DNA from 3 places in the Lelliottia sp. genome. Region 3 is predicted to be linked to each of the others. Evidence: predicted binding sites of a transcription regulator. Region 3 holds the regulator's gene; each other region holds the start of a gene.

Region 1 (2,272 bases), on a different contig from region 3:
CAACTCGAGCGCCAGGAAGAGCCTGATTTCTTTCCTGATTTAACCAAAAACACGCTGAAAATAATCAGCGTCATTTTGCTTGTGACGGCACTGTTTAGCCTGTTTATGCTGATAATGATGCGCCGCCATATAAAAGAGAACCGGTTAATAAACCGCAATATTGTGCAGGCGCTGGAAAAGGTCAACCGTGCGCACGATGACGAGACCGGAAGCCATATCCAGCGTGTCGCGAAATACTGCGCAATGATGGCCCGTGAGCTGAAATTATCCCGCAAGATGATCGCAGAAATTGAACATTTCGCTTCCCTGCATGATGTCGGGAAAATCGCCGTCCCCGACCACATTTTGCGCAAGCAGGGGCCGCTAACGCCTCAAGAATTCAGCGAAATGAAACTGCATACGACGAAAGGCTATATGATTATTCAGGGCCTGGCGCTGGGTCCGGTCGCGGAAAATATTATTCACTTCCATCACGAAAAATGGGACGGCAGCGGCTATCCCGAGGGGCTTCGCGGCGAGAATATTCCGCTAGAAGCACGCATCCTGGCGTTGGCGGATGTGTACGACGCATTGCGGCAAAAACGCGTGTATAAACCTGCATTTAGTCACGAAAAAGCATGCGAGGTGATCTTTGATGGCGCTGGACGCCACTTCGATCCGCAACTCATCGCGTTATTCCGCAAACATCATCTCAAGTTTCGCACGATATTTGACAGTCTGGCGGATTGAGCCCCGCCGTCGCGAAGAGAAAGAGCGGATTGACTGGCTATTCCAGGCATTGCGCGCCGGATCAGACGGTAGGATAGAGTGTTTTCAATGACTCAGAGCGAAATATGAAGAGATTATTCCTTGCAGGCGCGCTTCTGATACTCGCGGGTTGTAATGTGACCCGCCAGGCCGAAGTGAACAGCGTGGACAGCACCAGCGGCGTTGTCAGGCTCAATATGGGTCAGGCAATACTGCAAAATAGCCACTATGATGATTACGTGACTAACGGTACGGCGACACGTGAATGCCAGGCAATGGGTTATGCGACCGCTTCAGCCTATGGCCAGCCGATAAAAACCTGCACTGTTGTCAGCGGTTCGGTGTGCCTGAATGAAAGCGTAACTATCCAGTACAAATGCCAGGGTTACGCGATTAATCCCTCGGCAAAGCAAACCTACTATTAATAGTAGGTATTAATAATAGTGCTGCCAGAATCGCGCTGGCAGCATATTCAAATAAGAAACAGAACAATTCTCATTAAAATATTAACCATTGCCAATGCGTTTTATTCCCATTCGTATTTTAAATAAATAATATCTTTATTTTACCTTTTGCAAATAATTTAATAACAAATTATAGTGACGCTCTGCCCGACTCATTAATAATTATATGGAGCCGCACCATGCTGAAAACTGAAATGATCGATAAGCTCAACGAGCAAATGAACCTTGAGCTTTTTTCATCCCTGCTTTATCAACAGATGAGTGCCTGGTGCAGCTTCCACAGTTTTGAAGGCGCGGCCGCATTTCTGCGTCGTCACGCTCAGGAAGAGATGACGCATATGCAGCGTCTGTTTGATTATCTGGCCGATACCGGCAGTCTGCCGCGCATCAACCCTGTTGCGTCCCCTTTCGCAGAGTATGCTTCTCTGGATGAACTGTTCCGTGCAACCTACGAACATGAACAGCTGATCACGCAAAAAATTAATGAATTAACCCACGCCGCGATGATTGGTCAGGATTATCCAACCTTTAATTTCCTGCAGTGGTATGTGGCAGAACAACACGAAGAAGAGAAATTGTTTAAATCCGTTCTGGATAAATTGTCACTGGCAGGTAAATCCGGCGAAGGTCTGTACTTTATTGATAAAGAGCTTGCCACGCTCGACACACAGAATTAATTAAAAAAGGGAGCCCATTGGCTCCCTTTTTTAATGCCGACATATTTTACTTTCGTGCGTAGAAAACCCTTCCTTTAAGGGAATAAATTTCCCTTTATTCTTCAGCAACTCCACCATCTGCGCGGCCGTCATATTTTCAGCAGAACAGGTATGAAAATGGGCGCTATCGCCGAATCGCATGTGAATAGCCTGAATCAGGCTGGTTTCCGAATAGTGCTCATCAGACTCCAGCATCATATTGAGCACCTCGTGCCCGTGAATTGACGTCATAACCCCTCCGCAAAGAAAGGCTCAGACTACACGCGAAGTCCGTGTCGCGCCTTGCGCTGGCACAGGTTTACATGCACCCGGCACAGCTAGTGCATCGCCAGTCATGAGGGTTAA
Region 2 (2,272 bases), 140 kb from region 3:
GATCGAGACTGTCGATAAAGACCACGTTAATCGGCGGCACATGGTGACGGGCGATCAGCCCATCCAGCACGTTGGCAAAGTGGTATTCATCCTGGTAAATCTGCCCGTCGAACAGGATCAGCGTCCAGCGCGCGGGCGGTGTCCCACGCGGTTGGTAAATCATCACTTCCCGCGCGTTGCCCAGTATTTTGCTGGTAAATGCGTGTCGTGTGAGCGAACCGTGAGCCAGCGGCTGTGCGGCGGCCGCAGCGGAGCAGTAGCGCACGGGGCTGAGATCTAGCAGCGAATAACGATTCCAGCGATCCGCTTTTTGATCGCCAAAGGTTTGCGGGTTAAGCGGATCGGCCTGCGCGCTGACCAGAATGGCACGGCGCTGATCGCGGGCGCTGCCTTCGATACGCGGGACATCTGGCGCAAGTTTGTACTGCATCAGCGTATCAGCCGGCACAACGTAGCTGCGAAACCAGACGTCGGTTTTCCCCAGGCGGAACAGCGGATCGTGATCGCCCGCGGGCGATCCGAGAATAAACACGTTATCGCGCGCACCGCGCCATAAAAACGTGATGCGCTTATGGGTAACATCGAACGGCTCCACCATCGGCGTTCCCTGCCGAATTTGCGCCTGCCAGAACGCATCAGTATTTCCACCGGCAGCAATCGTTTTAGCCAGTTTTTGCAGCGTCGGGCTTTCCGGCTCAATCATCTGTGTGCGTGGTAACGGCGCGGTTTCTTTCATTTGCCACTGAAAATGCCACGGCTTGCCCGCTTCGCCGTGCAACACCAGCGAGGTATTTTGCTGAACAGGAAGTGCAAAAAGCAGAGAGTGCTCGCCATCCGCCGGGCCATTTTCAATCAGCGTGCGGATACGGCGGTTTTTGCCGTCCAGCAGACGAGCATCCGTCACGCCGTGCAGCGTTGCGGAGACATAGTTTTCACCGAGCGCGGGCAGGATAAAACAGACCTCGCCGCTGGCATCAAATTTCCCGTGCTGCTCGCCCTGAATGGAAGGGTGTTCACACGTCGCCGCCAGCGCTGGCAGCGTACTTATCCCTAATAACAGCCCACTCCATGCCCTCTTCATTCACACCCGCTTCCTGTAAAAATTTGTTACTTACGCTAATGCAAATGGGAATGATTTGCAATATCATCCTATCCGTTAAAGGGTGTTATGCCTGATTTTTAGCCACTTCAAATCAGGCATTTTATGGCGATAGCAACCAAGGAAGTTCAATTAACATGTTTAATAAGAATAAGATAATGCAACTCTGGCTGTTGAGTCTGGCCACCGTTAGCGTGGCCGCGCAGGCGCAAACCAAAGAAGAAACCATAGTAGTAACGCAGGGCGTCAGCGAAGAACCAACCGCGCCGGTGAAAGGGATCGTGGCGACCAAAACGCTCTCCGCCACCAAAACCAGCGCAGATATTGTGAAAACGCCGCAGTCGGTTTCCGTGATCACGCGTGACCAAATGGAGCAACTGGACGTCACGTCGGTGTCCCAGGCGCTGCGCTATTCCGCAGGGGTGTTCACTGAATATCGCGGCTCGTCGAACCGTAACGATGAGGTGTTTGTGCGCGGTTTTAGCTACGTGCCCAAGTTCCTCGACGGGCTGAGCTTTGGCGCGACGGCGTCGTCACAAACCGGTTCCGTTGATCCATGGCTGCTCGAACGTGTCGAGCTGGTCCGTGGCCCGGCGTCCGTCTTATTTGGTCAGGTTAACCCAGGCGGCTTGATCAGCATGACCAGCAAACGCCCCACCAGCGAGCCGATTCACAACGTGCAATTCCGCACCGGGAATCACGATCTGGCGGAAGGCGCGTTTGATTTTGGCGGGCCGCTGAGCGATGACGGCCGCGTGCTGTATCGCGTAAACGGTATCGCCCGCACCCAGCACAATCAGGTAGAAGATTATAAAGAAACGCGCATGGCGATTGCCCCGGCGATCACCTGGTATCCGAACGATCAAACGCGCTTTACCCTGCTGACAAGCTATCAGAAAGATCCCGACGCCGGTTATCGCAACTTCCTGCCAGCGTACGGCACGGTGACCAGCGCGAATGGCCGCTATATTCCGCGCGACTTTAACGTCAGCGATCCGGATTACAACCAGTCCTGGCGCGAGCAGACCATGATCGGCTACGAGCTGGAGCACCAGTTTGCCGATAACCTCACCTTCCGCCAGAACGCGCGTTACGCGTCCATCAAGCAGAAATACCGCTATCTGGTATACGCGAACAGCGCGGCGGACAGCACGGTGCTGACCCGTCGCGCCC
Region 3 (2,272 bases):
TGGTGGGATAACCGTTCGGATTTCAACGCCGATGGTGAGAAAGCTGTGTTCTTTGGCGCCATGTATGACCTGAAAAACTGGAATCTGCCGGGGTGGGCGGTTGGCGCATCTTACGCGTATGCATGGGACGCAAAACCTGCAGATATGGCGACGCCAGATGCTTATTATGACCCGAACTATCGCCTGAAAGAGTCCTCCTACAGTCTCGATGCGATCTACACCCTCCAGGAGGGTCGCGCGAAGGGCACGATGTTCAAACTGCACTTCACCCAGTACGACAACCACTCCGATATTCCAAGCTACTCGGGCGGTTACGGCAACATCTTCCAGGATGAGCGTGACGTGAAATTCATGGTCATCGCGCCATTCACTATTTTCTGATGAACGCGCCGGCGGGGTGATTCCCCCCATCCCGCCGGAATGGAGACTGAAATGCTGAAAAAATTGATTATCGTCGCGGTGCTCGCATCGGGACTGGTCGCCTGCGCACAGCCTCAGGCACCAAAAGAAGACTCACGACTGAAAGAGGCGTACAGCGCCTGTATTAACACCGCCGAAGGATCGCCAGAAAAAATCCAGGCCTGTCAGAGCGTGCTGAATGTGCTGAAAAAAGAGAAAGCGCACGAGCAGTTTGCGACGCAGGAAAATGTGCGGGTGCTGGATTACCAGGCTTGTATTCAGGCTCGTCAAACCGGTAACGATCAGGAAGTGGCAAAGCGCTGTGACAAGATCTGGCAGGAGATCCGCAGCAACAATAGCAAGTAATCTTCTTTTGCCACGCCCGGTTGTGCTCCATCCTTAAGTTCTCAGGATGAAGCACAACCGGGCTTTTTCATTTATAGCAGGCAAAAAAAAGCCAACCGTTAGGTTGGCTCAGAGTATGAGACACGATTATTTGGTGTCGTGCGCGTGATCGTTTTCGCGGCAATCGCCTTCTGCACAGTGACCGTAGAGGTACAGGCTGTGGTTGGTCAGACGGATACCATGACGAGTGGCAATCTCACGCTGACGAGATTCGATAGATTCATCGCTAAACTCAATCACCTTGCCGCAATCCAGGCAAATGAGGTGATCGTGGTGATGCTGTTGTGTCAGTTCAAAAACGGATTTACCGCCTTCAAAATTATGACGGGTGACAATCCCGGCGTCATCAAATTGGTTCAGAACGCGATAAACGGTCGCCAGGCCAATCTCTTCGCCCATGTCGATCAGACGTTTATACAAGTCTTCCGCACTGACATGGTGATTGTCCGGCCCTTGCAGTACTTCCAGGATTTTTAAACGAGGAAGCGTCACTTTCAGGCCAGCCTTCTTTAATGCGGTATTGTTGTCAGTCATGCGGAATCTGTCCTGTTGCTAAACGATTCACTTCTAAAGAAGAAGTGACAGAAAATGCACTTGGGATAATGCGTTTCATTATAGAACTGCCATGCTTAAATGAAAACTGCAAGTCTCAAGCAAAGTATGCTTATAAAAACGTGGTATCGCCAACAAAGTTGAGCGAAGGCATCCACTTTAACCTGGGATATTGTACAGGTATGAAAGCAAAAGTTAAAAATTTGTAGCAATTATTTTAATTGGAAATACCTATCAATGCGGCGCAACAGTTTTGCAGCGCCGCACGATCAATCAGGCATTCAGGATATCGTCGAGGTGAAGTTCTTCGCGGATCTGCTTAACCCATTGGTTTACGCGTTCTGCGGTGAGTTCTGGTTGACGGTCTTCGTCAATCGCCAGGCCCACAAAGTGATCGTCATCCGCCAGCCCTTTAGACGCTTCAAAGTGGTAACCCGCCGTTGGCCAATGACCGACAATCGCCGCGCCGCGCGGTTCGATGATGTCGCGGATGGTGCCCAGCGCATCACAGAAGTACTCTGCGTAATCTTCCTGGTCGCCGCAGCCGAACAGCGCGACCAGCTTACCGTTGAAGTCGACTTCTTCCAGCGTTGGGAAGAAATCATCCCAGTCACACTGCGCTTCGCCGTAGTACCAGGTTGGAATGCCCAGCAGCAGAATATCGTAACCTTCGAGGTCTTCTTTGCTGCTCTTCGCAATGTCATGGACGTCGGCAACGTCTTTACCAAGCTGTTTTTGAATGTTTTTTGCGATGTTTTCGGTATTACCGGTATCGCTGCCGAAGAAAATGCCGATGATTGCCATGAGTAAAATAACCTCTTGAAACTTAATGGTATGGTGGCACAAATTGTCCACGGATAAGGGCAATCATAGCAGAACAGGGAAGTCAGCGGAAACAGCTATCACGCGGGACTGC

Evidence for each region. Region 3 encodes Fur, which represses iron uptake genes when iron is present. Its sites were predicted from a motif close to ATAATAATGAGAACNACTATCAA; they were not measured.
Region 1: the regulator Fur is predicted to act here: its motif matches at 1,224-1,246, upstream of ftnA (non-heme ferritin).
Region 2: the regulator Fur is predicted to act here: its motif matches at 1,120-1,142, upstream of ACKI5T_RS03390 (TonB-dependent siderophore receptor).

Annotation. Positions count from the first base shown of each region.
Region 1 is NZ_JAZQNX010000044.1:240,102-242,373, forward strand. It holds gene ACKI5T_RS21275 (HD domain-containing phosphohydrolase) at 1-729, shown strand, start outside; gene yecR (YecR family lipoprotein) at 834-1,172, shown strand; gene ftnA (non-heme ferritin) at 1,391-1,888, shown strand; gene ACKI5T_RS21290 (YecH family metal-binding protein) at 1,919-2,158, opposite strand; gene ACKI5T_RS21295 (hypothetical protein) at 2,226-2,272, opposite strand, start outside.
Region 2 is NZ_JAZQNX010000005.1:188,043-190,314, forward strand. It holds gene ACKI5T_RS03385 (alpha/beta hydrolase-fold protein) at 1-1,081, opposite strand, end outside; gene ACKI5T_RS03390 (TonB-dependent siderophore receptor) at 1,237-2,272, shown strand, end outside.
Region 3 is NZ_JAZQNX010000005.1:52,499-54,770, reverse strand. It holds gene chiP (chitoporin ChiP) at 1-381, shown strand, start outside; gene chiQ (ChiQ/YbfN family lipoprotein) at 436-765, shown strand; gene fur (ferric iron uptake transcriptional regulator) at 892-1,338, opposite strand; gene fldA (flavodoxin FldA) at 1,630-2,160, opposite strand.